DNA from 3 places in the Arthrobacter sp. NPDC090010 genome. Region 1 is predicted to be linked to each of the others. Evidence: predicted binding sites of a transcription regulator. Region 1 holds the regulator's gene; each other region holds the start of a gene.
What was found. The regulator HrcA, encoded in region 1, represses chaperone genes, less so after heat shock. The targets are predictions, from matches to a motif close to TTNGCACTCGNNNNNNNCGAGTGCNAA.
Positions count from the first base shown of each region.

Region 2: the regulator HrcA is predicted to act here: its motif matches at 4,674-4,700, upstream of groES (co-chaperone GroES).
Region 3: the regulator HrcA is predicted to act here: its motif matches at 2,902-2,928, upstream of groL (chaperonin GroEL).

Region 1 covers NZ_JBIVFT010000005.1:29,134-38,314, forward strand. Annotated here, with positions in the region: gene ACIPXZ_RS09280 (PhoH family protein) at 1-376, opposite strand, end outside; gene ACIPXZ_RS09285 (GerMN domain-containing protein) at 665-1,600, shown strand; gene ACIPXZ_RS09290 (16S rRNA (uracil(1498)-N(3))-methyltransferase) at 1,637-2,398, opposite strand; gene dnaJ (molecular chaperone DnaJ) at 2,400-3,521, opposite strand; gene hrcA (heat-inducible transcriptional repressor HrcA) at 3,578-4,591, opposite strand; gene ACIPXZ_RS09305 (DUF3097 domain-containing protein) at 4,718-5,557, shown strand; gene ACIPXZ_RS09310 (DUF4870 domain-containing protein) at 5,639-6,094, shown strand; gene hemW (radical SAM family heme chaperone HemW) at 6,153-7,382, opposite strand; gene lepA (translation elongation factor 4) at 7,386-9,181, opposite strand, start outside.
Region 2 covers NZ_JBIVFT010000001.1:243,352-254,179, forward strand. Annotated here, with positions in the region: gene ACIPXZ_RS01170 (shikimate 5-dehydrogenase) at 1-690, shown strand, start outside; gene ACIPXZ_RS01175 (hypothetical protein) at 821-2,920, shown strand; gene ACIPXZ_RS01180 (SAM-dependent methyltransferase) at 2,917-4,143, opposite strand; gene ACIPXZ_RS01185 (hypothetical protein) at 4,212-4,592, shown strand; gene groES (co-chaperone GroES) at 4,831-5,127, shown strand; gene groL (chaperonin GroEL) at 5,229-6,839, shown strand; gene ACIPXZ_RS01200 (hypothetical protein) at 6,914-7,900, opposite strand; gene ACIPXZ_RS01205 (PadR family transcriptional regulator) at 7,897-8,262, opposite strand; gene ACIPXZ_RS01210 (acyltransferase family protein) at 8,461-10,530, shown strand; gene guaB (IMP dehydrogenase) at 10,668-10,828, shown strand, end outside.
Region 3 covers NZ_JBIVFT010000011.1:71,564-82,391, forward strand. Annotated here, with positions in the region: gene ACIPXZ_RS15295 (RNase H family protein) at 1-1,001, opposite strand, end outside; gene groL (chaperonin GroEL) at 1,106-2,731, opposite strand; gene ACIPXZ_RS15305 (LytR C-terminal domain-containing protein) at 3,029-3,622, opposite strand; gene ACIPXZ_RS15310 (DUF3263 domain-containing protein) at 3,667-3,987, opposite strand; gene ACIPXZ_RS15315 (uracil-DNA glycosylase) at 4,064-4,870, shown strand; gene ACIPXZ_RS15320 (tautomerase family protein) at 4,978-5,370, shown strand; gene ACIPXZ_RS15325 (siderophore-interacting protein) at 5,456-6,283, shown strand; gene ACIPXZ_RS15330 (threonine/serine exporter ThrE family protein) at 6,325-7,938, opposite strand; gene ACIPXZ_RS15335 (lipid II:glycine glycyltransferase FemX) at 7,974-9,047, opposite strand; gene ACIPXZ_RS15340 (L-serine ammonia-lyase) at 9,234-10,631, opposite strand; gene gcvT (glycine cleavage system aminomethyltransferase GcvT) at 10,644-10,828, opposite strand, start outside.

The DNA.
Region 1 (9,181 bases):
AAAGGATGTTCTGGGTGAGAACCTCCGTCGGGGTGGGCGCGGTCCGCGCGCGAAGCATCCCCAGAAGCTGGGTGACGAGATCCTTGCCGACCACCGTCCCTCGGGAGGCGATGGATCGCAGTTCCAGGACGAGCCGCTGAGCCAGCTGAACCTCGACTGCCGGGCCTTTGAGAGTCAGTTCATCACCGCGCACGTGGAACGCGACCGTCGGAAACGAACCTTCCAGGCTCCTCAGAGCCTCATCGTGGGCCCCGAGCGTGCGGACCATGTCCTCGGTGCTGTCGAAGACCAGAACCTCGGTCCGTGCGACGGGGGTGCTGTGCGGGAAGTCGGTGCGGCCGGACAAGGGGCCTGCAGCCAGGGATTCTTCGCTCATGATGCCGGCCCGACGGACCGAGTGACCCTTTCGTGGAAGTGACGCGGCCACGAAGTGTCGCGGCCCTCTGAAAGTCTACGTCACCGCTTCCGGGTCACGGCTTGGGAACAGCCCGGTCTCAATCAGGTTTCACTTCCGCCTCCGACACCCCTCGAAGCGTTTCCGGCCACCGCCAGTGGCTAGAGTTTAATCGGGGCTTGCCGGAATAGGCAGCCCTTTCGCTTTTGCCCGGTCAGCGCACACGCCTGCACCGGAAGGTTCCAGACCGGAAGGGGTGCCCTGAGAAGTATGACCACGCCGTCGCACAGTTCCGTCCGCCCCCGCCGCCGGCTTGTCCGCTGGCTTCAGCTCGCGGCATTGCCGCTCGTGCTCAGCGCGTGCACCGCCACCCCCTCCAGCACGGTGTCCTCCGGGCTTCCCGAGCCGTCCACCCTGGCCTCCTCCGTCCCGGAGGTGACGAGCACCGCCAGCGAATCTGCGGAAGCCGGAACACAGGCGCAGGTCTACTGGATCGGCCAGACCGGCGGCAATGCCTACCTCTTCTCAGAGACCCGCAAGATCGACAAGTCGAACGATCCCGTCACCTCCGCACTACGGGTGATGATGAGTGAGAAACCACTCGACCCTGACTACTTCACCGCCTGGCAGCCACCCCAGCGGCTTGCGGCCTCGATCACCGATACCGCGGGCATCACCGTAGATGTCAGCAGTGACGCGTTTTCCAAGAACCTGGACCCGTCAATGGCCAAACGCGCCGTTCAGCAACTGGTCTTCACTGCGGTCTCCGCCGCCCGGGCTTCAGGCATGGTGGACTCCGTCATCGAGCCGAACGTGACCGTGTTGGTCGACGGCCGGAACGACGTCAAGGCTTTCGGCAGCATCTCACTGGCCGCCCCATTCCACCGGGACACCGCCTATCTCTCGCCGTTACGGCTCACCGATCTTCAAGAAGGCGCGAGTCTGCACAGCGGGCAGGTGACGTTCAGAGGCATCGTCCTGGGCAAAGGGACGGAAGTCCACTGGACGGTCAACCGCGTGGACGGTTCATCCAATGAGACCTCGTTCGCCAAAGGACTGACCTCAGTGACGGCTCAGGAACAGGGCGTCGGCCAGTTCGCCGTGACGGTGCAGCTGCCTCCCGGCAAGTACGAACTCATCGCAGGCATCACTGGGCCCGGCACCGCCCCGGACATCCAGGACAGCAAGACCGTCGTCGTCGGCTGAGACGCCCCGGACGCCCAGCCGACAGCAGGCGGGGCGCTACCAGCGGCTGAGTGAGGTGCTGGCCACGACGATCGCAGCCGGCCCCGCCGAACTCGATCGCAACACGTGTGGGCCCAGAAGCGCCGTCAATGCGCCGGCTTCCTGGAAACGCTGAAGCTCGGAACGAGAGATCCCTCCCTCAGGACCGACGATCAGCAGCACCTCGGCGCTGCCGGACGGTTCCCCTCCGAGCGCGGCCAAGCGGCCGGTCAGAGGTTCCGCAGCCTGTTCGTGGAGAATGAAAGCGTGTTCCGCATCGCCGATCCGGCGAACCAACCCGGCGGAATCCACACAGTCCTCCACGACGGGCGTCCGCGAACGGCGGGACTGCTTGGCGGCTGCGCGCACCACGCTGCGCCACTTGGCCAGAGCCTTCGCAGCGCGTTCGCCTTTCCAGCGCACGATGGACCGCTCGGCCTGCCACGGGATGATCGCGTCGACGCCCAGCTCCGTGGCGCTCTCGATCGCCTGCTCGTCCCGGTCGCCCTTGGCCAGAGCCTGCACCAGCACGAGCCGCGGAGAGGCCTGCTCCTCCCGGTCCACCGACTCGCAGCGCACCACGAGTTCGTGGTCGTGCACAGCCGCCACGGTGCCCGTGACCCGGAGACCTTGTTCGTCCACCAGATCGAGCGCTTCACCCACCGCGAGCCGCTTCACGGTCACCGCATGGCGCCCTTCGGCCCCGTCGAGCGGGATCAGACTCCCCGGCCCGGCGTCGTCAAGGGACCCCGGGGTGACGAAGAAGACCGGATTGCTCATCTCAGAGGTTGCCGAACTTGTCACGGAGCTTGGCGAACATGCCGCCGCTGCTCGCCAGCTTTCCCTGAGTGAACTCCTCTTCGCGGAGGCCGGCCAGTTTGCGCAGCAGTTCCTCCTGCTCCGCATCGAGCCGGGTCGGGGTCTCCACGTGGATCCGGACCTTGAGATCGCCACGGCCGTAGCCACGCAGATGAGTCACGCCGAGCTCGTGCAGCGTGATGACCTCTCCGGACTGGGTGCCGGGCTTGATGCTGATGTTCTGCAGACCGTCGAAGGTCTCCAGTTCAAGATCGGTCCCCAATGCGGCCGCCGTCATGGGCACCTTGAGGGAGGCGTGCAGATCGTCGCCCTCCCGCGTGTACGTCTTGTCCGCGTTGATCTTGACCTGTACGTACAGATCCCCGGCCGGGCCGCCTGCGATTCCGGCTTCGCCGTGCCCGGAGAGCTGGATGCGGGTGCCGGTACTCACACCGGCCGGCACCTTGATGGCAAGGGAACGGTGGCTGCGGACACGACCCTGTCCACTGCACTCGTTGCAGGGGTCCTTGATGACCGTGCCGAAGCCCTGGCAGCTGGGACAGGTGGCGGCGGTCATGACCTGGCCGAGGATGGACCGCACCGGCCGCTGGACCTGGCCTGCACCGTGACAGATGTCGCATCGTTCCGGGCTGGTGCCGGGCTGGCAGCAACTGCCGTCGCAGCTTTCGCAGACCACCGCGGTCTCCAGCTCGAGGGTCTTCTCCACACCGAAAACCGCATCCTTGAGGTCGATCCGCACCTCGATGAGGGCGTCCTGACCGCGTCGCACCCGGGACGCGGGGCCGGCGGCCGCGCTCCCGCCGAAGAAGGTCTCGAAGATGTCCTGGAACGCGAAGCCCGAGCCGGAGTACCCTCCGAAGCCGTTGTCCGTGCCGTTCTCGTTGCCGGTGGTGTCGTAGATCCGGCGCTTTTCAGGATCCGAGAGCACCTCGTAGGCGTGGGTGACCGCCTTGAACTTGTCGGCGGCATCCTCCCCCGGGTTCACATCCGGGTGCAGGGTCCGGGCCAGCTTGCGGTAGGCCTTCTTGATCTCCTCCCCACTGGCGTCGCGGGGCACCCCGAGGACTTCGTAGTGGCTGCTCACGTGTCTGTTCTTCTCTTCCTCTTGCTTGACTTCGACGGCGGTACCGGCTCAGGGGCTCAGTTCGCCAGAATGCGTGAAAGATACCGGGCCACGGCGCGCACTGCGGCCATGGAGGAGGCATAGTCCATCCGGGTGGGTCCCAGGACACCGACCTTGGACATGGAGCCGCGGCCGTAACCTGTTGCGACCACGGATGTCCCGGCCAGTTCGTCGTACGGATTCTCCCGTCCGATGCTGACGGCGACGCCGTGCTGATCCTGATTCATCTCGGTGAGCAGCCGGAGCATGACCACCTGCTCTTCAAGTGCCTCCAGCACGGGGCCGATACTCAGGGGGAAGTCCATCGTCGAACGGGCCAGATTCGCCGTACCGGCCAGTACAATCCGGTCTTCAGCGCCCGATTCCAGCAGCATCAGCAACGCTGACGCCAGTTGGGTGGCCGGAGCCTGGAGGCCAGGCGGAACGGTCAGCGGCAGGGCATGCAGAGCATCTCTGAGTCCTCGGACCAGCTGCCCGACGCTCAGGTTCAGGAACGCCGTGCGCAACACCGCCAGTTCCTCTTCGGAGACGGGCTGTCCCAGGGTGGCGACGCGCTGGTCCACAGCCCCGGCATCGGTGATGAGCACCAGCAGGACCTGGCTCTCCCCCAGCGCGACGAGCTCGAGATGGCGCACTCGTGCCTGAGTGGCGGTGGGATACTGCACGACGGCGACTTGCCGGGTCAGCTGCGAGAGCAGGCGGGCGGATCGCTCCAGAACGTCATCCAGATCGCTGGCGCTGTCCAGGAAGGTGTGAATGGCCCGGCGCTCCGGTGCGGACAGCGGTTTGACTGCGGCCAGCTGGTCGACGAAGAGCCGGTAGCCCTTGTCCGTCGGAATGCGTCCCGCGCTGGTGTGCGGGGCCGCGATGAGCCCCTCCTCCTCCAGTGCCGCCATGTCGTTGCGGATCGTCGCGCTGGAAACCCCCAGCTGGTGACGCTCCACCAAGGCCTTGGAGCCCACCGGCTCACGGTAGTGGACGTAGTCCTCCACGATGGCCCGCAGCACGGCGAGACGACGAGGATCGCTCACACTGGCACCTCCACTGCTTCTTCCATCGGCGTTTCTCTTAGCACTCTACCCCTCCAAGTGCTAATTCTAGTATGCCCGCCCCTCGCGGGCACGTAGTCACCCGTTCCCGGAAATGAGGGAGAGATCATGCCCATCCACTCCTGGGGGCCGCAGGAGCTCAGCGCCCCGGCCGCCCGTCAGCTGAGGGAGGTCCCGGTGGAACAGGGAATGGTCCTCGAGGACGTCCAGACCGGATGGGTGGGTGCCGTGACCCGCGTCGAGAAGTCCGGCGGCATGCACATCCTCAGCTTGGAGGATCGCAGAGGCAAGAACCGTTCCTTCCAGCTCGGTTTCGGCTTTCTGCTCGACGGCGAACCGGTCAAGATCGTCCCGCCGCGTGCCGCCAAAGCCCCGCAAGGTCCGCGGCGCACCGCCAGTGGTTCGATCCATGTCGAGACCAAAGCACGCACCGCTCTCGCCAGCCGCATCTGGGTCGAGGGCAAACACGATGCCGAACTCGTCGAACGCGTCTGGGGCGACGATCTCCGTGTGGAGGGCATCGTCGTCGAACCGCTGCACGGTGTGGACGATCTGCCGTCCGTGGTGCGCGAGTTCGGGCCCGGCACCGGCCGCAAACTGGGCATCCTGGTGGACCACCTCGTTCCGGGTTCCAAAGAACAGCGGATCGTCGACGAACTCATGCGGCAGCCCGGCGTCGCCGGCAATGTCCTGGTGGTCGGCCACCCTTATGTGGACGTCTGGCAGGCGATCAAACCGCAGACGCTCGGCATCCAGGCCTGGCCTGAGATACCGCGTGGCACCGATTGGAAGACCGGCATCCTCAAAGCATTCGGCTGGCCTCATGCCACGCCGGAGGACATCGGCCTGGGCTGGCAGAAGCTCCTCTCCACAGTGCGCAGCTACGCGGATCTGGAACCCTCCTTGCTGGGCCGGGTCGAGGAAGTCATCGATTTCCTCACGGCATGACCCACCAGCCACTATGCTGAAGAGGAATGCACTGCCGCGGGCCTCGTCCCGCGACCATGAACTATCTCAGGAGTAGCACCGGTGTCGGACGCATCTGGACCTCAGTCGCAGGGAAGCCCCTCCTCAGGTCACGGGAACACGGAGCCGGCCCAGGCGCGTCCTCAGGACTCGGATTACACGGGAACCAGCGCGGTCCCGGAGCCGCTGAGCGCCAGCGAGGACAGGCAGTGGGCCATGCTGGCTCACTTCGGAGGCATCCTGGGTTTCATCCCGTCCTTGCTCATCTATTTGATCTTCAAGGACCGCGGGCCTTTCACCGCACAGGAGTCCAAGGAAGCCCTCAACTTCACCCTGCCTCCCACGGTCGTGGCCATGGTCGCCAACGTCCTGAGCCTGGTCCCCTGGGTCGGTGGCGGCTTCGCCGTCATCGCCGCGCTCATCTGGATCGCGCTCACGGTGTTCTCTGTGATCGCAGGGATCCAGGTCAACCGCGGCCAGCCCTATCGCTACAGGTTCAATCTCCGCCTCATCAAGTAAGCACGGCAAAGGCCCGCACCGTCCGGTGCGGGCCTTTTTCATGACCTTCAGTTCTGGCTCAGTCCGGCAGCAGGCGACGGACGACGGCGTCGGCGAGCAAGCGGCCCCGCAAACTCAACCGGAGGGTTCCCGCAAAGGCCGCCGGTGCGTCGATGAGTCCGTCGGCGATCAGACCCGCCACAGCGGTACGCCCTTCAGGCCGCAGCCCGGCGACCGGCAGGCCCTCGGCCAGGCGGCTGCGCAGCAGGACGTCCTCGACGTAGCGCGTGTCGCCGTCGAGCGCCTCCTTGCCGGCGGCAGGCGAGACTCCCGAGGCCAGGCGCTGAGCATAGGCCCTGGGGTGCTTGACGTTCCACCAGCGCACACCACCCACATGGGAGTGAGCGCCTGGGCCGACACCCCACCAGTCGCTGCCGCGCCAATACGCCAGATTGTGCCTGCACTCCTGCCCGGGAGTGCGCGCCCAGTTGCTGACTTCGTACCAGTGCAGGCCTGCAGCGGACAGCCGCTCCTCGGCCAGCTCATACTTGTCGGCGTGATCGTCGTCGTCGACGTCGGGAACCTCGCCGCGGCGGATCTGGGCGGCCAGCTTGGTCCCGTCCTCGATGATCAGGGCGTAGGCGCTCAGGTGATCCGGCTCGCAGGCCAGCGCCTCCGTCAGGGAATGCTCCCAATCACTCAGGGACTCCCCTGGCGTGCCGTAGATCAGATCGAGGCTCACGGCCAGCCCTGCGGCACGCGCCCATTCCACGACTTGCGGCACGCGTTCCGGCCGGTGCACCCGGTCCAGGACCTTGAGCACATGCGGCACGGCCGACTGCATGCCGAAGGACACACGCGTGAAGCCCGCCTCGGCCAGCCGGGCGAGGGACTCACGCGTGACCGTCTCGGGGTTGGCCTCGGTCGTCACCTCCACGTCCGGGGCGAGACCCCAGAGGGTGCGGGCACGTCCGAGCAAAGAGCCCAGTTCCGCGGGATTCAGGAGAGTAGGGGTGCCCCCACCGAAGAACACCGTGGAGACCTCCCGCTGAGGAAGTCCCGAACGGTCCAGGACATCTGCCGCGAAATCGAGTTCGGAGAGGGCGGTGCCGGCATACTCCGCCTGGCTCGCGCCGCCGCCCAGCTCCGTGGCGGTGTAGGTGTTGAAGTCGCAGTAGCCGCAGCGAACCGTGCAGTACGGGACGTGGACATACAGGCTGAAGGGGCGCTCCCCCGCACCGTCGGCGGCCTGGGGATCCAGGATTCCGTCGGCAGGTGCGGGGGCCCCGAGAGGCAGTGCACTCGGCATGCGCTACTTCTTGGCCTTGTCCTTGCCGTTGCCTTCGTCGTTGCTCAGGGCGGCGATGAATGCCTCCTGCGGAACTTCGACGCGGCCCACCATCTTCATGCGCTTCTTGCCTTCCTTCTGCTTCTCCAACAGCTTGCGCTTACGGCTGATATCGCCGCCGTAGCACTTGGCAAGAACGTCCTTGCGGATGGCGCGAATGTTCTCGCGGGCGATGATGCGGGCTCCGATGGCGGCCTGGATGGGGACCTCGAACTGCTGACGGGGAATGAGCTCCCGGAGCTTGGAGGTCATCATGACGCCATAGGAGTAGGCCTTGTCGCGGTGCGTGATGGCGCTGAAGGCGTCCACGGTCTCGCCCTGGAGCATGATGTCCACCTTGACCAGGTCGGCGACCTGGTCGCCGTCGGTCTTCCAGTCCAGTGAGCCGTACCCACGGGTCTTCGATTTGAGGGTGTCGAAGAAATCGAAGACGATCTCGGCCAGCGGGAGCCTGTAACGGATCTCGACGCGGTCCTCAGAGAGATAGTCCATTCCTCCCAGGATGCCTCGCCGGGACTGGCACAGCTCCATGATGGCGCCGACGAACTCGTTCGGCGCCAGGATGGTCGCGGAGACCATCGGCTCGCGCACCTCGGCGACCTTGCCGACGGGGTATTCGCTCGGGTTGGTGACGTGGACGATCTTCTTGTCCTCGAGGGTCACCTCGTACTCCACGTTCGGAGCGGTGGAGATCAGATCCAGCTTGTATTCGCGCTCCAGGCGCTCACGGGTGATCTCCAGGTGCAGCAGTCCGAGGAAGCCGACCCGGAACCCGAAGCCCAGAGCCGCAGACGTCTCCGGCTCATAGACCAGCGCCGCGTCGTTGAGCATCAGCTTCTCCAGCGCGTCGCGAAGCACCGGGTAGTCCGTGCCGTCCAAGGGGTAGAGCCCGGAGAAGACCATGGGCTTGGCGTCCTCATACCCTCCTAGGGACTCCGATGCCGGCTTGTTCAGCGTTGTGACGGTGTCACCTACCTTGGACTGCCTGACATCCTTCACGCCGGTGATGAGGTAGCCCACCTCTCCCACGCCCAGACCCTTGGAAGGCACCGGCTCCGGCGAGCTCACACCGATCTCGAGGAGTTCGTGGCTGGCCTTGGTGGACATCATCTGAATGCGCTCGCGCGGCGACAGCTTGCCGTCCACCACGCGGACGTAGGTGACCACGCCTCGGTAGGTGTCGTAAACCGAATCGAAGATCATGGCACGGGCAGGCGCGTCCGGATCGCCGACGGGCGCAGGCAGATCCTGCACGATCTTGTCGAGCAGGCCTTCGACGCCGACGCCGGTCTTACCGGAGACCATCAGCACGTCCTCCGGCTTGCCGCCGATGAGGTTGGCCAGCTCGGCCGCGTACTTCTCCGGCTGAGCGGCCGGCAGGTCGATCTTGTTCAGCACCGGAATGATCGTCAGATCGTTCTCCATGGCCAGGTACAGATTCGCCAGGGTCTGGGCTTCGATGCCCTGAGCGGCGTCCACGAGCAGGACCGCACCTTCGCACGCCGCGAGGGAACGGGAGACCTCGTAGGTGAAGTCCACGTGGCCCGGAGTGTCGATCATGTTCAGGGCATAGCTGGTGCCGTCCAGCTCCCAGGGCATGCGAACCGCTTGCGACTTGATGGTGATGCCGCGCTCGCGTTCGATGTCCATGCGGTCCAGGTACTGGGCCTTCATGTCCCGGGGCTGGACCACACCGGTCAGCTGCAGCATGCGATCAGCCAGGGTGGACTTGCCGTGATCGATGTGCGCGATGATGCAGA
Region 2 (10,828 bases), on a different contig from region 1:
GCAGCGGCGGTCCAGGGCATCCGCGGCCTCCCGATCCGTGGCGCCGCCGTCTCGATGCCATACAAGGAGGCCGTGATCCCCTTGGTGGACCGCCTTGCGCCTTCTGCCGCCGCCATCGACTCGGTGAACACGATCGTCAACGACGATGGTGTCCTCACGGCCTACAACACCGACTATCAGGCAGTTGAGCGGCTTCTCGCCGAGCACGAGGTGCCCACCGGACTGTCCGTCATGCTGCGGGGCTCTGGTGGCATGGCCAAGGCCGTGGCCGCTGCCTTCCGCGACGCCGGGTTCCGTGATGTCACGCTCGTGGCGCGGAACGAGGAGAAGGGGCGTGCGCTCGCGGAGCTGTACGGTTTCGCCTGGCAGGCGGACGACGACGGCGGGCGCACTGCCTCGGGCGCTCCGGCGCAGGTGCTCGTGAACGTCACACCGCTCGGCATGCGGGGCGCCGATGAAGCCGCTCTGGCTTTTCCGCAGGTGGCGATCGAGGCGGCGGAACTCGTGTTCGACGTCGTCGCCATGCCTGCTGAGACCCCGCTCCTGGCGGCGGCCCGGGCTGCGGGAAAGGCTGTGATCACCGGTGCGGAAGTGGCTTCGATTCAGGCCGAGGAGCAGTTCGTGCTGTACACCGGTGTCCGGCCGGATCCGGAAACGGTCCGTGAAGCCGCGGAGTTCTCCCGCCAGTAGCTCTGAGCCCGTCCGCTGGGACAGGCTGTTTTGTCATGTCCGGAACCCTTGGCGCGGTATTGCTAAACCGTTATAGTTCCTGGCAGCGGTGCACCGTGGCACCGCCAGTGACTTGAAGGGCGGTATCTGAATGTCCAATTCCAGCGCGACCAGCAGGCGAACCTTCCTCACCGTGGGCGGAGCGGGGCTGGCAGGATTGCTCGGCCTCCCGGCGGCGCCCCCGGCCTCGGCGGCTCCGGCCTCCGCAGCGGCAGGCATGGCCCCCTCGGCTGCACCCGCACATCCGGTGCCGGGGAGCGGCGGCATACCCGCAGGCCCATCCACCTTCGGATGGAATCCCCAGGACCTGCTCGACTTCGACCCCGCCACCACCCCCTGGGGCCGGCAATTGCGTTGCCTCATCCCCCGGGCCCCGCGCATCGCCCCGTTCGCACCGACCCAGGCGCACCCCGATCTGGATCCTGCCGTGCAGCTGTCAACCCTCACGATCGATGACGCGGGTTCCATTTACGAAGCCCGCAACCAGGCCATCGGCCAGGAACCCTACGTCTACACGCAGCGCTACTGGCCGTACATCGACATCTGGGGCACCTGGCATGGTCAAGTCCTCGCCTCGGTACCCGATGACGTGGTGAAGAATCCCGCCGCCCCGCATCGGGATTACGGTGTCATCGACATCCCCAATCCGGGCTGGACCGAAGCCGCGCACAAGAACGGAGCCCGAGCCATCGGCGGATGGTTCTGGCCGCGGAGCACGACGGCGTTCGACGCCTTCCTCGTCCAGCGGGCGGACGGCAGTTTCCCGGTAGGCGACAAGATCGTGGAACTGAAGAAGTACTTCGGCTTCGACGGCCTCTTCATCAACCAAGAGGCATCCATCACCAAAGCCCAGGTGACCAGACTCTTCGCGCTGTTCCGGTACATCAAGTCCCTCGACGGGGACTTCTATCTGCAGTATTACGATGCCGTGCTCCCGGACAGCGGGGTGCTGGACTACCAGAACGAACTCAACGCCCGGAACCTGCCCTCGCTCGGATCGCCTGAGGACCGTGCGGTCGATTCGATCTTCATCAACTACGACTGGCCCCGCGTCGACCCGGGACTGGTGAACAGTGCCGCCGCGGTGAGGGAGGCTGGATTCGATCCCCGGCAGGTCGGTTTCGCAGGTGTCGAACATCAGAAGGGCGGGTTCCGTCCGATGGAGTGCTTCGGTGATCTGGCAGCGCCGGGCAAGCCTGGCCCGATGTCGGTCGCCCTCTTCGTGGACACCGAATTCTGGCTGGACGCGGCACGCCGTGGTGAGGTCCACGACCCTCAGGGCCGGGCTCAGTACCGCGACTTGGAGCGGAAATTCTGGTCCGGGCCGAAAGGCAACCCCGCTGAATCGGGACGACTGGATGCCAGGAAACCTCCCTACCGCAGCGACGTACTGAACTATCGGCAGTGGGACGGGATCGCGCATTCCGTGGTGGAGCGGTCACCCTACGGAGCGCTGCCGATCGTCCACAGCTTCAACGTGGGTGTCGGGTCATCGTTCAGCATCGAGGGGCGGACGGTGAGTACCCGCGGGTGGAACAACCAGGGGGTGGCCGATGCCGCACTCAGCTGGCAGTACTGGACCGAAGGGGAGCTGACGGTGTCTCTGGACGAGACGGCCTCCTACGACAGCGGTCACAGCCTCGCGGTTTCGGGGGCCGGAGTGCTGCACCTCTTCAAGACGGAGCTGCGGCAGAGCCGTGCGATTCAGGTGGACGTGATCGGCAGTCCGGGCCTGGCGCTTGAGCTGGGCGTCACCCGGCGATCCAGCCCTGGACGGATTCAGTGGCGGACGCTGAAGCAGGAGGCCGGGACCGCTCCAGGCTGGACGGCTTACCGGGGTGCGATTCCGGCGGACCGCGACGTCGTCGCGCGGCTCTCGCTGCGGATCCGGGGCGCCGGGCGACTCGGGCGGCTGTCCTTCCGTGAGGCGGGCTCCGTGCCGGCCCCGGCCGCGGTGACGGGGTTCTCCGCCCGTCGCCCGGGGACGGCGTCGGACGTAGAGTTCACGTGGACCGCGAGTTCTGGGGCCTTCGCCTATGACGTCTTCCAAGGCGGGCTCTGGCTGGGGAGGACCCACCGGGACGCCTTCTTCTCCGAAGGTGTGGACCCGAACGCCGGGAGGACGTTCACCGTCGTCCCGATCTCTTCTGCGGGTGTCCGCGGGGCGGCCGCCGTCGCCGTCCTCGCTTAGCGCACCCGGGGGAGAGGCTCCACCACGATCACCACACGGTCCTGGCCGATCCTAGTCAGGACCAGTGTGGCGTGGCGGCCACCCTTCCGGGGTTTTCCGGGGAGGATCAGGCGGCGCAGTTCCTCCGGAGTGACCGCCGTGCCGCGCTTCTTGATGTCCACGCTGCTGAGGTCCTGTGCCTTGGCCCAGCTGCGGAGGGCCTTGACGTTGTAGGGCATCGTCTCCAGGATCCGGTAGCTCCGGGCGAAGGGGCTCGCCAACGGCCCGGGGCTGCAGAGGTAGGCGATCTGTGGATCAAGGAAATGCGCGCCCAGTTCGACGGCCAGATCGGAGACCAGTCCCGCCCGGATGACCGCACCGTCCGGTTCGTGCAGATAGCCTTCCACGGGCCCAGTGACCGCCTCCGGGCTCTGTCCGAAGTCGGTCCCGGAGCTCAGCTCCAGGACCGCTTCTCCGTCCAGGAGCAAGGCGGAGCGACGCACTCCGGGACGCGCGAGTTCGTTGAACCACAGGGTGGCTTCCGTGACATCGCCGTCCACGGAGACCCATTGGGCTTCGCAACCGCCCGGAATGGATTCGTGCGGCATGCCGGGACCGAACTTCACGCCGACGGCCTTCCCTGTCCCGGCCAGTGCCTCGACGAAGGACAGCGGTGGAGAGAAGGCCTCGGGATCCCAGAGCCTCGCCGACCCCGAGCTGGAGACCTCACGGCGCGCCGGGTCGAGCCAGACGCCGTCGTAGTCCTCCAGGTTCACGGTGGTTGCGTCCGTGTGGAGGACACGCGCCTCGGGGAACGGGCGCAGATTGACGGCGGCGCACGCCGCGGTCTCCTCATCGCGTTCGACGGCGGTGACGGCCAGGTCGAGTGAGGCAAGGGCCAGTGAGTCGGCACCGAGGCCGCACCCCAGGTCCGCCACCGAGTGCACCCCGGCCTGGCGGTAGCGCCCGGCGTGATGGGCCGCGACGGTCAGCCGGGTGGCCTGTTCCAGGCCGGCCTCCGTTAAGAGCATGTCCTGGGCGAAACGGCCGAACTTGGCCGTGGCCTTGGCGCGCAAGCGGCTCTGGGTGAGCAGAGCCGAGATCAGCGAGGGATCGTGCCCCTCTTTGCGCAGGCGCAGATTCAGCTGGAGGGAGTCCTTCTCCGAATACGGCGGCAGGGAGTTCAGCAGAGCGAAGGCGTCGGCGTTCAGAAGCGGGGCGATCAGGCCGGCGGGGGAAGGCATGCTCCCAAGCCTACGAGCTTTGCTCCGGCGGATCGGTCCACAGCTTGCCGCACCGGTACGCTGGAAACATGAGTGCGAACAAGCCTGCCCGGTCCGCATCGAGCACCCGGAAGGTCTTCGTCGCTCTCCTGGGCGAGTATTCCAAAGCCCTCCTGGTGGTCGGGACCGTGGTCCTTCTGGTGGCGCTCGCCGTGCTCGGTGTTCTCTGGATCCTGGACACCTTCAACGCCGCGGTCTATTCGGTGGACGGCAAGAGCATCAGCGATGCGACGGACGAGGCCAGAGCACTGCGCGACACCTATGCTCCTGCCCGTGCCGGCTCGGTGGTGGTCCTGATCTTCGCGGCGGTCTTCATGGTGCTGGGCGGTGCGGGCCTCTATCTGAACCGCGGAGCCAGAGCGGCGCAGCCGGACGACGGTGAACTCGGCGTCGACGACATGTTCGGCTGAACCCGCTCCACCTGACGCGCCGAGCAGACGGGCGGACGACGCCGGACACCGCGGTCCTGTGTGTTCACCCGTGACGAATGCTTGGCACTCGCCTTGACCGAGTGCTAACCCGCCCCTACAGTTTCTATTAGCACTCGAACCCCTCGGGTGCTAAGCCCAAGGTTGCTGCCGGCACCCGCGACGACGGTTTGCTCCCAGGCTGAAGACTTAAGAAATCTCATGAAAAGGAGAGAGCCGAGTGTCGGTCTCCATCAAGCCTCTTGAGGATCGTATTGTCATCCGCCAGCTCGCCGCAGAGGTGACCACCGCCTCCGGCCTGGTCATCCCGGACTCCGCACAGGAGAAGCCGCAGGAGGGCGAAGTCGTCGCCGTCGGTCCCGGCCGCGTCGACGACAACGGCAACCGTGTGCCGATCGATGTCGCTGTGGGCGACGTCGTCCTGTACTCCAAGTACGGCGGCACCGAGGTCAAGGCCGGCGGTGAGGAGTACCTCGTGCTCTCCTCCCGCGATGTCCTGGCGATCATCGTCAAGTAACGCCCCTACAGCTCATGTAGCGCAGATCCCCGCACCGGGCCGGGTGCCCGGCCCGTCCGGCCCAGGCTCCGGTGCGGGGATCCGCTGTTGAAAGGACACACATGGCAAAGCAACTTGCCTTCGACGATGCCGCCCGCCGCGCGCTGGAAGCCGGCATCGACAAGCTGGCCAACACGGTCAAGGTCACCCTCGGTCCGCGTGGCCGGAACGTCGTGCTCGACAAGAAGTGGGGTGCTCCCACCATCACCAACGATGGCGTGACCATCGCCCGTGAAGTCGAACTCGACGATCCGTATGAGAACCTCGGCGCGCAGCTGGCCAAGGAAGTCGCCACGAAGACCAACGATGTGGCGGGCGACGGCACCACGACGGCGACCGTGCTGGCCCAGGCCTTCGTGAAGGAGGGTCTGCGCAACGTGGCCGCGGGTGCTGCCCCCGGCGAGATCAAGCGAGGCATCGAGGCCGCTGTCGAGGCGGTGGCTGACCGTCTGCTGGAGAATGCCCGCGAGGTGGAAGGCAACCACGTGGCCAACGTGGCCGCCATCTCCGCACAGTCCGAGGAGATCGGCGAGCTGCTCGCCGAGGCTTTCGGCAAGGTCGGCAAGGATGGTGTCATCACCATCGAGGAATCCTCCACCACCCAGACCGAACTGGTCCTCACCGAGGGCATGCAGTTCGACAAGGGCTTCCTGTCCCCGTACTTCATCACGGACCAGGACCGCCAGGAGGCCGTCCTGGAGGACGCCTTCATCCTGATCAACCAGGGCAAGATCTCCAACCTCCAGGAGCTGCTGCCGCTGCTGGAGAAGACCCTGCAGGCCAGCAAGCCGCTGTTCGTGATCGCCGAGGACGTGGACGGCGAGGCGCTGTCCACCCTGATCGTGAACCGTCTGCGCGGCACCCTGAACGTCGTGGCCGTCAAGGCTCCCGGCTTCGGAGACCGCCGCAAGGCCATGCTGCAGGACATCGCGATCCTCACGGGTGCACAGGTCATCTCCCCGGAGCTGGGCCTCAGCCTGGACCAGGTTGGCCTCGAGGTGCTCGGCACCGCGCGTCGCATCACCGTCACCAAGGATTCGACCACGGTGGTCGACGGCGCAGGTACGACTGAGGACGTCGCCTCCCGCGTGGCTCAGCTGCGCGCCGAGCTGGAGCGCACCGATTCCGAGTGGGATCGCGAGAAGCTCCAGGAGCGTCTGGCCAAGCTGGCCGGCGGCATCGGTGTCATCAAGGTCGGCGCCGCAACCGAGGTGGAGCTCAAGGAGAAGAAGCACCGCATCGAGGACGCCGTGTCCTCCACGCGTGCCGCTCTCGAAGAGGGCATCGTCTCCGGCGGTGGTTCCGCTCTGATCCACGCCCTCAAGGCGCTGGATGAGAGCCCGGCGGTCGCAGCTCTGGAAGGTGACGCGGCGGCTGCCGTCGGCATCGTCCGCCGCGCCCTGGCCCAGCCGCTGCGCTGGATCGCGCAGAACGCGGGCTTCGACGGCTTCGTGGTGGTTTCCAAGGTCTCCGAGCTGGAGAACAACCACGGCTTCAACGCGAAGACCGGCGAGTACCAGAACCTCATCGAGGCCGGCGTCATCGACCCGGTCAAGGTCACCCGTTCGGCTCTGCGCAACGCGGCCTCCATCGCGGCGCTCGTGCTGACCACGGAGACCCTGGTCGCGGAGAAGCCCTCCGAAGAGGACGAGCACGCAGGTCACCAGCACTGACCCGTTCGCTGACACGGAAAGGCCCGGATCCCCCCAATGGATCCGGGCTTTTCGTGTCTTCAGCGGGGAAGGGCTCAGCGCCCGGCCGTGGCGCTCGCTTTCGGGGCCGGGGTGACCGACGACGACGGCGCGGGGGAGATCGGCGCGGAAGTCGTCCCGTTGCCGGGCACGGCGCTGCCCGGTGTGGTTGGGCTGGGCGCGGGGCTCATGTCCGGGGTCGAGGCTCCGGACGTGCTGCGCGGAGCCACGGTCCACGGCCCGGGATCTTCCGCCGGGGCCAGATCCACCGGAACGGTGGACCCGTCGTAGCTGAAGAATCTGACGTTCTCCAGGCGCGATCCATCCGGCCCGTAGACGAACAGCGGTCCGACCACCGAGCCGTTGTGGCAGACTCCGTCGTAAACGGTGCACGGTCCGCCGGGAGGCGTGTACCCGGTGTACGCCTCGGTGCTGTTCGCGACCGCGATGGCCAGGGGGACCATTACGAGGGAAGCGGCGACCGTCACCACATTGGTGATCGTCCGCAGCCGGGCCGGCCACTGCCCGGGCCGAAGGACCCTGGTGCTCCAGCTGACGCTCAGTACCACGCAGAGGATGAAGAACGCCCAGGTCAACGGTCCGTGCGGGAAGACGAAGCGGGGGACCCCTGATCCCCACGCCGACGCGAAGATCTGGTACACCGTCCAGGCACGCACCACCCACCAGAGCGGTCGCAGCAGGACGAGGAAGTCCCAGGCGGCCCGGAGGAGGGGGTACCGGTCTGCGGCGAGGCGGAGCTTGGTGACCGCCTCCCGGTACGCGGCGGTGAGGCCGCGCGCCGCACCGGACCGGCTCGCCGTCCTGGGTCCGAACCCGGCGGACGTCCGCAGTTCCGCCGCGTAGGCGGCCGGCGATTCCAGCGGCGGCGTCCCGGACTCACGGAACTGCTCCAGGAGGTCGGCGTCGAGGCCTTCGGTGAGCTCGTCGACGTCGTGCTTCGGCAGGTCGCCGAGCTCACGGCGGACTGCCGCGGCGTAGTCGGCGATGGCTGCCGGCATGCCCGTGATTCCTGTGGTGCTCATTCCGTCTCCTGGATGGTTTCGGTGGTGCGGGTGCCGGGGAGCGGAGCTCCGGAGATCAGCAGGTCCATGCTGCGTGAGAAGTCCTGCCATCCTTTGGCCTGGACCTCCAGCAGGGCTTTGCCCTGCGCGTTGATGCCGTAGTACTTCCGATGCGGGCCCCCATCGGAGGGCACGACGTAGCTGCTGAGTGCGCCCCCGTTGTAGAGGCGGCGCAGTGTGCCGTAGACCGAGGCGTCACCGACCTCTTCCAGCCCTGCCGCGCGGAGCCGACGGACGACGTCGTAACCGTAGCCGTCCTCCCGGTCCAGTACGGCCAGGACCGCGAGGTCCAGGACGCCTTTGAGCAGCTGTGTGGTTTCCACGGATCCCCCTCTCTCACCTCTGGTGAACTTGCGTGCTTCTTCTGCACACGACACTACTATGCAATGCGCACTAGTCAAGAGTGCGGAGTAGGTCGGGAGGCCCCGAGTGGGCGCACAGCGGACGCACAGGCTAGAATGTAACGGTGAGATAACGGCCATCCTTCCGGCAGGCGAACCGATACACGACTCAGCGAGATCATGACCCAGACTTCAGTGCAGACCACGGGCGGGACGGCCGCCGGTTCGACGACGGCGACCGTGCGGAACGGGCTGCGTTCCTTCCGCCCGGAGATCCAGGGATTGCGGGCCCTGGCCGTGCTGATGGTGGTCACCTATCACGTCTGGTTCGGGCGGGTCTCCGGCGGCGTGGACGCCTTCCTGCTGATCTCCGCGTTCCTGATGACCATGCAGTTCACCCGGCGCTTCGACAAAGGGCAGCGCGTGAACCTGCCCAAGCACTATCTGCACGTCTTCCGGAGGCTCCTCCCGGCCGCCGTCCTGGTCATCGTGGCAGTGCTCCTGGCATCCCGGTTCCTGGTCCCCGCCACCCGCTGGGCCGAAGTCATCGGACAAGGGCTGGCCTCCCTCTTCTATGTCCAGAACTGGGCACTGCAAAGCCAAGCCGTGGACTACTACGCCGCGGATCACTCCCTGGCCAGCCCCTTCCAGCACTTCTGGTCCCTGTCCATCCAGGGGCAGGTCTTCATCCTCTGGCCGCTGATCTTCGTGCTGTGCGCCGTGCTGGCCCGGAAGATGAAATGGAACTACCGGGGCATCCTGCTCGCGGTGTTCGCCGTGATCTTCCTGGCGTCCTTCATTCACTCGGTGCAGTACACGGCCTCACACCAATTGCTGGCCTACTTCGACACCTTCTCCAGGCTCTGGGAATTCGCTCTGGGCAGTCTGCTGGCCCTCCTGCTCCCGTATCTGAACCCGGCACGAGGCGTGCGGGTGTTCCTGGGCTGGGCAGGGGTCGTGGCCATGCTCAGTTGCGGTTTCGTGCTGGACGTCCAAGGCGTGTTCCCCGGGTATGTCGCACTATGGCCGACGCTCGCGGTCTCCGCGGTGATCGTGGCGGGAGCGAGCGGCTCGCGCTGGGGCGTGGACCGGATCCTCAGTTCCGCCCCGCTGACCCGGCTCGGAGGCAACTCCTATGCCCTGTATCTCTGGCACTGGCCCGTCCTGACCTTGACCCTGATCGTCGCCGACCGGGACTCGGCGGGATTCCTGCTGGGGCTGGGAGTCATCGCATTCTCCCTGGTGCTCGCCGTCCTCACCACGCGTTTCGTCGAGAAGCCGCTGCGCAGCTGGTCCTGGCCGGAGACCCGGACCCGGAACGCGGTCCTCGCCACCGTGGCGTTCGTCCTTTGTGCGGCCGTGCCGCTGACCGCGTGGCGCGCGGATTACTCGGCGAAATCACTCACACCGGTGAGTGTGTCCACGGCCACCAATCCGGGGGCCACGAGCCTGGATCCTGGTTACGTGCCCATGGATGAGCCCACGTCCACTGTCGTGCCGCGGCCCGAACGGGTCGGCAACGACTGGACGACGCTGGACGGCAGCTGTGCAGGGGACTTCCAGCCCGCCGTCGGCGATGAAGTGATCCGCAACTGTGCCATGCAGACGCCGGACGGACCGGCCAGTAAGACGGTGCTCGTTGTGGGGCACTCCCACGCGCAGCAGATGCTCGCCGCCATCAAGCCGCTGGCGGAGAAGGAGCACTGGAACCTGATCGCGGACGTCAAGGGCGGGTGCCCGTATTCCCCGCTGGAGCTCACCGGCAATGAGGAATGCGACGAATTCAACGGCGACCTCCGCCAGTACATCTCGCAGGTGAAGCCGGATCTGGTGATCACCATGGCGACTCAGTCGACGCCGGACTCTCCCCAGGAGGAGATGAGCCTCGGGTTCACCCAGATGGCGCGGGATCTGGACCACCAGGGCATCAAGCTGCTGGGTATCCGGGACAACCCGCGCTCCAGCAAGAATCTCGCTGAATGTGCTCTGTCCAAAGGCATGGACAACCCGTCGTGCCTGCTGAACCGCAGCGACGTGCTGTCCCAGACCCCCGCCTATGCCTCCCTGCAAGGCTCTCTGAAGAACACCACGTTCATGGACCTCAGCAACTACATCTGCACGCCCAGCGAGTGTCCGCCCGTGGTCGGCAACGTCCGGGTCTTCCTGGACTCCAACCATCTGACCCAGACTTTCGTCGAAACTCTGGCCACCCCCTTCGCCACGGAGTTCGCCCGTCTCTTCAGGTGGTGAACGTCACCCCTCTCCGGGGGAACGGGTAGCCCGTCCTGCGCGTTTAGAATTAAATCCACCACGCACGGACCAGACCCGTAATGACTGGCTGGTCATCTGCTGCACACCCACCCGGTAACCCCGAAAGAGTCGCACTCATGACCACCCCCGAACACGATCCGTTCGCACTCATCGGCCTGACCTACGACGACGTCCTGCTCCTCCCCGGGCACACGGACGTCATCCCCTCCGAGGCCGACACCTCCTCCCGCATCTCCAAGCGCATCACGGTCCAGACCCCGCTGCTTTCGGCGGCCAT
Region 3 (10,828 bases), on a different contig from region 1:
TATTCGGGAGTCCCCTGGTGAAAACGCAGCCTCCAGCCGCTCGGTGTCCGGAGCCAGAGTGAGCTGCGGAGAGTACTCCGGCCTGCGGAACGCCTCGTGCGGTACTGCAGAAGAATCGTGTCCTCCCCCAGCCGCGCTGCGGAGATCGGACGGTACTCGATATCAGCGGCATCCTCCTCGGAGAGCGCGAGCAGCATCTCGTCCCGCGTCCAGCTTCGGCCGGAGCTGCCGATCTCTTCGAAGTCGGGATGCAGGATGCGCGCCACTTCGCCCAGATCGGACCGCACCTCGGGTTCCAGGAGTCTCTGTTCCAAGGTGGTCACCACGGCGACCGGGTCGGAGGCCTCTACCGAGGGCTCCTCATCTTCCAGGCTGGAGAAGAGGTCCGGTTCCTCGAATACGCCCGGCGATGATCTCAGGGCGGAGGCCGGTGCCCCTGCGGCGGAGGTCTCGACGACAGGCTGCGTCGCCACAGAGGACTGCGGCGCGGAGGAGTGCGGACCGCTCACCTCAGGCCCCCGTGCAGGCGGGACGTCCGGGCTGAAACCGGGTCCGCTGGGGACGTCCGTGCCATGCTGGTAAGCGGTCGCCACAGCTCGGGCACGTACGTCTGCGGCTTCGTTGAGTTCGTGCCCCGCATGCCCCTTGATCCACTCGAAGGTGTAGCTGCGCCCCTTCAAGGCGGCGTCCAGGTCCTTGAGGAGATCGACGTTCAGCACGGGCTTGCCGTCGGCCTTCTTCCAGCCCTTGCGCTTCCAGCCCGGCATCCATTTGGTGAGACAGTTGATGACGTACTGACTGTCACACAGGATCTTCAGCGGCTCCTGGGGCAGATGAGCAGTACTGCGCAGGAGATCCAGGACGGCCATGAGTTCACCCTGATTATTGGTGCCATGCGGCCAGCCGCCCGCGTGCCAGGTGTCCTCATCGATGTACCAGGCCCACCCGGCGGGGCCGGGATTACCCAGGGCGGAGCCGTCTGCTGCTGCGGTGATCGTCACCCGACAATCCTGCCATAGGCACGGGAACCGCTTAAAAGCCCGATGGCGGGCCACACCTTCTCGGTGCGGCCCGCCATCGGGGTGTCACTGTGGGACGCTTCGGATCAGAAGCCGCCCATGCCCGCCATCTCGTCGGCACCCGGAGCCGGAGCGTTCTTCTCCGGCTTGTCGGCGACAACGGCTTCGGTGGTGAGGAACAGACCGGCGATGGAGGCGGCGTTCTGCAGAGCGGAACGGGTCACCTTGACCGGATCGTTGACACCGGCAGCCAGCAGATCCACGTACTCGCCGGTCGCGGCGTTCAGACCGTGGCCAGCGGGCAGGCCGCGCACCTTGTCGGCGACGACGCCCGGCTCGAGGCCGGCATTGAAGGCGATCTGCTTCAGCGGAGCATCGATGGCGACCTTGACGATGTTGGCGCCAGTGGCCTCATCGCCTTCGAGCTGCAGGTTGGCGAACGCCTTGGCGCCGGCCTGGATCAGAGCAACGCCGCCACCGGCGACGATGCCTTCCTCGACGGCGGCCTTCGCGTTACGGACGGCGTCCTCGATGCGGTGCTTGCGCTCCTTGAGCTCCACCTCGGTCGCGGCGCCGGCCTTGATGACGGCGACGCCGCCGGCAAGCTTGGCCAGACGCTCCTGGAGCTTCTCACGATCGTAGTCGGAGTCGGAGTTCTCGATCTCGGAACGGATCTGAGCCACACGCCCGGCGATGGCCTCGGCGTCGCCGGCACCTTCGACGATGGTGGTCTCGTCCTTGGTCACGACGACCTTGCGAGCCTGGCCGAGGTCGGTCAGGGTGGCGCCGTCGAGCTTCAGGCCGATCTCCTCGGAGATGACGTTGCCGCCGGTCAGGATGGCGATGTCCGCCAGCTGAGCCTTGCGGCGGTCACCGAAGCCCGGAGCCTTGACGGCCACGGACTTGAAGGTGCCCTTGAGCTTGTTGACGATCAGGGTGGCCAGGGCCTCGCCCTCCACGTCCTCGGCGATGATCAGCAGCGGCTTGTTGGCCTGCATGACCTTCTCCAGAACGGCGACCAGGTCCTTCACGGAGCTGATCTTGGAGTTCACGATGAGGATGTAGGGATCCTCCAGCACGGTCTCCTGGCGCTCTGCGTCGGTGACGAAGTACGCGGAGATGTAGCCCTTGTCGAAGCGCATGCCCTCGGTGAGCTCGAGCTCCAGGCCGAAGGTGTTGGACTCCTCGACGGTGATGACGCCTTCCTTGCCCACCTTGTCGAGGGCCTCGGCGATCAGTTCACCGATCTGAGCATCACCGGCGGAGATGGACGCGGTCGCCGCGATCTCTTCCTTGGTTTCGATCTCCTTGGCGGAACCCAGAAGTTCGTTGGTGACGGCCTCGACGGCCTTCTCGATGCCACGCTTCAGGGAGAGCGGGTCGGCACCGGCGGCCACATTGCGCAGGCCTTCCTTCACGAGAGCCTGGGCCAGCACGGTGGCGGTGGTGGTACCGTCGCCTGCGACGTCGTCGGTCTTCTTGGCGACCTCCTTGACGAGCTCCGCGCCGATCTTCTCGTACGGGTCGTCCAGTTCGATCTCCTTGGCGATGGAGACACCATCGTTGGTGATCGTGGGAGCGCCCCACTTCTTCTCGAGCACCACGTTGCGGCCGCGCGGGCCGAGGGTGACCTTGACGGCGTCGGCGAGGGTGTTCAGACCCCGCTCCAGACCGCGGCGAGCCTCTTCATCAAATGCAATGATCTTGGCCATGACGGCAAAGGTCCTTTCGGGACGGTCGTTGAGGGATGAAGGGCCCTGGCTGCCCAATGCCCGCGACGGACGACACGGAGTCCCACCGCGCTTGCGCTGGAACGCCGGGCCTCATTGAGACCGGGGTTACCTTCCCTCCGGCAGACCGCCTGCCATCCGCAAGCGGATTATTAGCAGTCGGCACTCCGGAGTGCTAACTCAATAATTAGCACTCTCCGCATGCGAGTGCAAGATGTTCAGGCTCCCGGCGAACACCGGAACGACCGGTTTCCGGCACAAGCCGCGCGTCCACCGGACCTAGCCGGCAGCGCCCGGCCCCACCACTACGACGATGGGCTCGGTCAGATCGGCCGCCTGCTCCACCCGGGTGATCCCGGCGGCCGCGGCCACAGCGGAAGCCGTCGCCTTGGATTCGGCATTGTTGTAGAACACCACTGAACTCGGCTGGGCGACGCCCTGCCAGTTCGCCACGGCCCCGAGCTTCCATCCGCCCGCAGTGACTTTCTGGCCGTACGTGGCGGCGAGCCCCGGCGTGGTGGTGCCGTTGTAGACGGAGACCACGAGAGCCATATTGACCGCAGGCGTGGTCGCCGTGGCCGTAGGGCTGGGACTGGCCACCGGAGGCTTCGAGGCCGATGGCGTCGATTTGGGGCTGGGTTTGGCCGACGCCGAAGTGCTCGGACTGTTGGAGGTCTCCGGCTGGGAAACCGCACGCGCACCCATGGACGGCAGGGCGAAGTAGGCGATCACTCCCAGCAGCAGCGCCGCCGCACCGGCGGCGAGGATCGGACGCAGCCGCGTCCCAGAGCCTGCCTGCACCACACGATGGACTCCGCGGCGTTCCGTCCCCTCAGGGACGTCGTCGAACTCGTCACGGGGATATTTGGTCATCGAGGCGCGTCCTCACTGCGTGGCGGGCATCTGGAGCTACAGGTCTACGCGCCGTTTCCGAGTCGGCGGGCGGTACGTGCCCGATGGCGCGACGTACGTAGTCTACGCAATCTCTTCACCAGCATGGGGTCATACGCCAAGGCGGCCTGGGTGTCGATCACCTGGTTGAGTTGCTGGTAGTAGTGCGTCGCGGACAGCTCGAAGAGCTCCTTGATGGCCTGTTCCTTGGCTCCCGAGTACTTCCACCAGGACCGTTCGAACTCCAGGATCCGCTGATCCCGCTCGTTCAGAGCAGGGGTCTCCCGGCTCTGTTCCGCACCCCGTTCCAAGGGAACGCTCTGCGGCGATGCTGCTGCCTCCGGCATCTTCTTCTCCCTCAGCTGACGTCCCCTCCATCATAAAACCTGAATCACAATGGTGTCATTTGGCACAATCGGAAGCATGGACCAGAGCACCACGGGCCAAGCGCCCACCACTCCCCGCCCAGCCCCCGACGCACAGCGGGGCGTCGGCCGGCACTCCGCCACCAGTTTCCGGGACCTTGCGGAGAAGGGCTGGGCGGGCCTCGTCGAGAGCGGTGCACTCCATCCGAGCTGGGCCGCAGCTCTTGCCCAGGAGAGCCCTGCACTGGGCAGCGTCGTACGGTGGCTGGCCGGCCAGGAAGCCGACGGGGCGCATATCCTGCCACCCGCCCCAGCAGTCTTCACCGCCTTCCGCAGACCGCTGGACGAGGTCAAGGTCCTGATCGTCGGCCAGGATCCTTATCCGACACCGGGCCACGCCATGGGACTGTCCTTCTCCGTGGCGCCCGATTGCCGACCGGTCCCCCGCAGCCTGCAGAACATCTTCAAGGAGATGCACACCGATCTGGGGCTGGAGACCCCCGCCCATGGCGATCTGAGCCGGTGGGCCGATCAGGGCGTGCTACTGCTCAACAGGGTGCTCAGTGTGGGAGCCGGTGATGCCGGATCCCACCGCGGACACGGCTGGGAGGAGTTCACGACGGCGGCCATCCGCGCCATCGTGGCGCGTCGGACGCCGGAGGGGAACCGTCCTCCGCTCGTGGCCGTGCTGTGGGGCCGCGATGCCGCGGGCGTCACCCCCCTCCTGGAGGGCTGCCCGGCCGTCCGCAGCCCACACCCCAGTCCGCTTTCCGCATCCCGCGGATTCTTCGGCTCACGTCCGTTCAGTCAGGTCAACGAGCTCCTCGCTCAGCAGGGTTCCGGACCGGTGGACTGGCGGCTCTGAGCACTGTGTCATTGCTGGCACAGTCGCTCATCCTGAGAAACGGATAGGTCTCACAAAACCGGGTGCCGACGAACCCGTGTGATTGGCGTCTGTGCCATGATGAGGTCATGCCAAGCTCATTGATCGAGGTCCGTCGGCACTACACCCCGGAACAACAGCTTGCCCTCATCGATGCGGTCCATCATGCCCTGGTTGCCGCATTCAAAATTCCTGTGGAAGACCGCTTCATCAGGCTACTCACTTACGAACCTCATGCGATGGTCAACGGATTGGCACCAGGGTCTCCCGACGGATACACCCGCGTAACCATTGACTGTTTCTCAGGCAGATCCATTGATGCAAAACGAGCTCTCTACCAGGAGATCGTGGAACGCCTTGAAGCCTTGGACATCCCTAAAGAATGCGTCTCAATTCTCTTACGTGAAAGTCCCCCTGAAAACTGGGGTGCCGGTGGCAGAGCGGCAAGCGATTACGATCTCGGGTTCAAGATCGACGTCTAGTCGCGTCGAGGTGCCCGGCTCCGTTACTCCTCGGTGCCGATCGTGACTCACGTCGGAGCGATCCAACTTAGGTTAGGCTTACTTGGTGACTGAGACTCCTGTGACCCGCAAGCCCAAGCCCCAGTGCACCCTTGAGGTGCTGCGCACCGAACGGCTGAGCGAGCACCTTGTCAGGGTGATCGCGGGCGGGGAAGGATTCAGCACCTTCGTCATGAACGACTTCACCGACCGCTACGTGAAGATCGCGTTCCCGCGAGCCGGGGTGAGCTACCCGGAACCGTTCGACCTGGCCTGGATCCGTGAGAATCTTCCTGCCGAACACTGGCCGGTCACCAGGACCTACACGCTGCGCCACGTAGATCTTGAAGCCCGCGAACTGGCGATCGACTTCGTGGTCCACGGCGACGAAGGCCTGGCCGGCCCCTGGGCCGCGCAGGCGTCTCCCGGAGACCGGATCGTCTTCAGCGGCCCCGGCGGCGCCTACTCACCCCGAGAGGATGCCGAATGGCACCTGCTGCTCGGTGACGACTCCGCCCTCCCTGCGATCGCGGCAGCCCTTGAAGCGCTCCCCGCCGGCGCGCGCGGACTGGCGTTCGTGGAGGTCGACGGCGAGGACGATGTGCTGCCGCTGACCGCACCGGCCGGCGTCGAGCTCTCCTGGCAGTTCCGTCGCGGTATCGCGCCCGGCGAGAGCACCGCACTGCTCGACGCCGTGAAGTCCGCCCGCTTCCCAGACGGGCAGGTCCACGCCTTCGTCCATGGGGAACGCGGGATGGTCAAGGCTCTCCGCGACGAGCTGTTCAAGAACCGCGGCCTGGACCGCAAGGACGTGTCCATCTCCGGCTACTGGGCATACGGCCGCGTCGAGGACCAGTTCCAGGCGGAGAAGAAGACCGAAGTCGGCAAGATCTGATCCGCGCCCCCGAGCCGGGGCTCCGACCCGGAGACGCATGATCAGCGGCGGCGCGTGCGTCGTCGCTCATTGCTGGCGAGGTTGGACGTCAACGGCCGTGCAAGACTGTCGCCCAGCACGATGCCCGCAGCGATCCCCAGGACGATGGCGACGGCCGTGAGCATGCCGCCCGCACCGTTGAGGAAGTCCTGCCCATTGATGGTCAGCGTGTACATCGACCGGAAGATCCTCAGGCCCGGCAGCAGGATGAGCGCGGCCGGAACGGCCACCACAAGCTGTGGCGCTCCCATGCGCAACGCGATCACGCGTGCGAGGAAGCCGATCACGACGGCGGAGACCGCAGGTGCCATGCGCTCCCCCACCCCGACGTTCACAGCGCCCAGCAGCACGAAGTACCCCACGATCCCCACCACCATGGTGGGGATCACGAGCTTCACGGGTGATTGCTCGGTCACCGTGATGGCCACGAGGGAGACCGCGACGAGCACCACCTGGAACCAGAAATCGTAGGCCGGCGGGAAGGTCAGCGTGACGTCGATGTCGGGGAGCCCCGCCAGACTCGCCACGACGAAAGCCACACCGATGCCGGCGACGATGGCGCCGAAGGTGAGCATGGTCGAGAGGAGACGCCCGGCAGCCGTGACCGGGAAGCCGTTGATGGCGTCCTGGACCGAGGAGACGAGCCGCCCGGTGGGCAGCAAGAGCAGAATGCCGCCCGCCACCACGATGGACGGCGGGATGTTGACCCCTATCCGCAGGAGCAGCAGCGCCGCGATCGTGACCAGGAACGATGACATGGCGGTCGCGTAGAAGTCCGGGACCCTCCAGATGGCGAGCTGCCGGGAGACGAGGTCCACCACGAGGGATGAGACGAAGGCGATGGTGGAGGCCATGAGGCCACCGCCCAGCACACCCACGAACGCCGCGGCGAAGACTCCGAAGGCGAGAGTGACCATCCACCGTGCGAACGGCTTGGGACGCTTGAGGATCTCGTCCAGCCGCCGATTGGCCTCCTTACGGCTCACGCCGCCCTTGGCGATCTCGGTGACCAGCTGATGCACCTCGGCGAGACCCGCGTAGTTGCTGGTCCAGGACCGCACCACCCGCAGGAGAGTGATGGGGTTCTGGTCCTTGGGCGCGTAGTTGATCGCCACCGACTGGTTGGTGATGTCCACCTCGACGTTCTTCAGGCCCAGGGCTGCCGTGACGGCGATGATGCTGGTCTCCACCTCAAGGGCGCCTGCACCGTAACGGAACATGGTTTCCGCCAGTCGCAGGGCGAAGTCGATGGTCTTGCGGGCGGACTCGTCCACACCGCCGACCCGGATGGTGGGATTCGCGTAGGGGCTGCCGGCCAGCCTGTCGACGATGCTCAGCGGTGCGGTGGGCGGTTGCTCTCCGCGGACCAGGTTCCGCAGCATGCGCTTGGCGGAGGTGGTGGCCCGCAGATCAGCCGGGCTGAGCGGCTCCGTCTTGGGCAGACCGTCGGTCTTCGGCAGGCCATCAGTGCGGGGCAGGTCACCTGTCTTCGGCAGACTGCCCGTGGCCGGCCGGTGCGGGCCGGCCGTCTCGACCCGGGGCAGAGCCCGGGCGGCATCCGGCGGCGTGCCCTGGGAATCCGGGCCGCCGTCGTGCTGCGGCTCGCTGGCGTTCATGAAGTCCCTCGCGTTTCAGCGCCGCCTGATGCGGCCTAGTAGAACTGCTGACCGGTGCGCCGGGTGTGTATCCGACGGGCCACCCGCTCACCGAGCCTGGACCATACTTTGTACTTCACGGGGCTGAGAACCTGGTCGTAACAGCCCACGAAGTCGATGACAGTCTTGGAGAAGCTGGTCTTGAAAAGTCCCAGCCCGTAGAGCGGATGTTCAGGGTCTTTCACCTGGTCGGCGGGAGGGGTCCCGCAGAGGTCGTACTCCACGCAGCCCAGTTCCTTCATGGCATTCATCGCCTGCCACTGGACCAGATGCGAGTCCCCGTACTGGTTCCGCTTCTGCAGGGATCCGCCGTCCTTGTACGTGCCCTTGCGCCCGTAGTTGATGACGAAGGCTCCCACGGAAGGCACACCGTTCTCGTAGACGAAGTACAGGTGCCCCTGTCCTCGCTCCATGAAACCGCCCCAGAAACGCTCGAAGTAATCGAATCCGCGGGGTCGCACGGTGGCCTTCGCCTGCAGCGTGCCGTTCATGAGGGCGTACATGGCCTGGAAGCTCTCCGTGGTGGCCGGCATGTCCTTGACCTCCACTCCCTCCCGCTGGGCACGCCGCACGGAGTTCCGCCCCCGGGAGGTCAGGCTCTTGAGGATGCCCTCCGGCTCGGGAGAGATGTCGAGGACGACGGTGTGGTCGTTGGGCTGCAGATCCGGCGTCTTGATGGCGCCGAGCCCGCGGATCACGGCACGGGAGGTGTCCGTGGCGGGGATGTCCGGCTCGATCTTGATGGCGAACACGCCGAGCTTCTCCCGCGCCACGAACTCACTGTTCGCCGCGAAGATGCCGGGAAGGTCCTCCACCCCACTGACGTCGGGGCCCTTGATCATGTACCAATAGGCGCCCAGGACGGGGAAGCGTTTCTCCAAGACCAGGTTGTAGCTGCTGAAGTCCGCGCCTTCGTAGACCACGTGGAGGACATCCCAGCCGTAGTGCTTCTTGACCTCCGCGTATGCCTCGGACTGCAGCAGATTGCCGCCGTTCGGGTTCGCGGTGACCAGCTCATCCCAACGCGAGATCTCCTCGGCGGTGGCGAAGCGGGCGGTGAAGTTTCGCAAGGTCACGGCTTCCAATCCTGGGCTGTTGAACGACTATCGCCAGTCTATCCGGCGACCCCCGGGCCTCGGTCCGGGCGGAGATCGACGAAGCCCCCGCCGCCGCTGATTTCCAGAGCCTGCGGGGGCATCGGACACGATGGGTGATCTTCCTCCCAGGCGTGTCACGCCATCAGAATCAATCGCCTTTCAGCACTCCACCACGTTGACGGCCAGACCCCCGAGTGCGGTCTCCTTGTACTTGGTGGACATGTCCTTGCCGGTCTCCCGCATGGTGATGATGACCTCATCCAGGGACACCCGGTGCGTGCCATCGCCCCAGAGGGCCATCTTGGTGGCGTTGATCGCCTTGGCAGCCGCGATGGCATTGCGCTCGATGCACGGCACCTGCACCAGGCCTCCGATGGGATCGCAGGTCAGGCCGAGGTTGTGTTCCATGGCGATCTCAGCGGCGTTCTCCACCTGAGCCGGAGTGCCGCCCATGACCTCAGCAAGCCCGGCAGCCGCCATCGAGGAGGCCGAGCCCACCTCGCCCTGGCAGCCTACCTCTGCGCCGGAGATCGAGGCCTGCTCCTTGTACAGGACGCCGACGGCGCCGGCGGCGAGCAGGAACTTCACCACCACATCGTCCTTGTCCTGCTGCGTGGCCTGTTCCATGCCCGGCGCGTAATGGAGGGCGTAGTAGAGCACGGCGGGGATGATCCCGGCGGCTCCGTTGGTGGGGGCCGTCACCACGCGGCCGCCGGAGGCGTTCTCCTCGTTGACGGCCAGCGCCACGAGGTTGACCCACTCCTGCCAGTACTTGGGGTCGCGGTCCTTGTCCTCCTTGAGGAGCCTGTCGTGCCAATCGGGCGCACGACGGCGCACGCCGAGGCCACCGGGCAGCAGGCCTTCGCGGTGGATGCTCTTTTCCACGCAGGCTTCCATGACGGCCCAGATCTTCAGCAGGCCCTCGCGGATCTCCTCTTCACTGCGGCTGGCCTTCTCATTGATGAGCATGATGTCGGAGATGCCCAGCCCCTTGCTGTGGCAGCGGCCCAGCATCTCGGCGGCGGTGCGGAACGGAAGCGGAAGCTCCTGCTTGGATTCCTCAAGGTCCTGCTTGGCCTGTTGCTCCTCGCCCTCACGGACGATGAAGCCGCCGCCCACGGAGAAGAAGGTGGCCGCGTGGAGAACCTCATCGTCGGCATCCTTGACGGCGAACTTCATGCCGTTCGTATGCCGTGGCAGGACCGTCAGCGGGTGCTGCACCATGTCCGCCACGGCGAACTGCAGGGCGACCTCACCGGCGAACGTCACCGTCCCGCTGGATTCGATCGCGGCGAGCCGCTCCTCGACCTCCTCCGGGAGGATCTGGTCCGGGTAGTACCCTTCCAGGCCGAGCAGCACGGCGGTGAAGGTGCCGTGCCCGCGCCCGGTGGCGGCGAGGGAGCCGTAGAGGTCGACGGCGACGCCGGCCACGCGGGGCAGCAGGCCGGCGTCGCGCACCTCCTGGGCGAAGACCGCTGCCGCCAGCATCGGCCCCACGGTATGGGAACTGGACGGCCCCACACCGATCTTGAAGAGCTCAAAAACACCAACGGCCACGGTTCTTACCGCCTAACGATCACGCTTGTAGAAGGGCAGGGAGACCACTTCGAAGGGTTCCGCCTTGCCGCGCAGGTCGATGTCCAGCGCGGTGCCCGGTTCAGTGTAAGCCACGTCCACATAGGCCAGCGCCACCGGATATCCGAGGGTGGGGCTGGGCTGTCCGGAGGTGACCTCGCCCACCACGACGCCGTCCT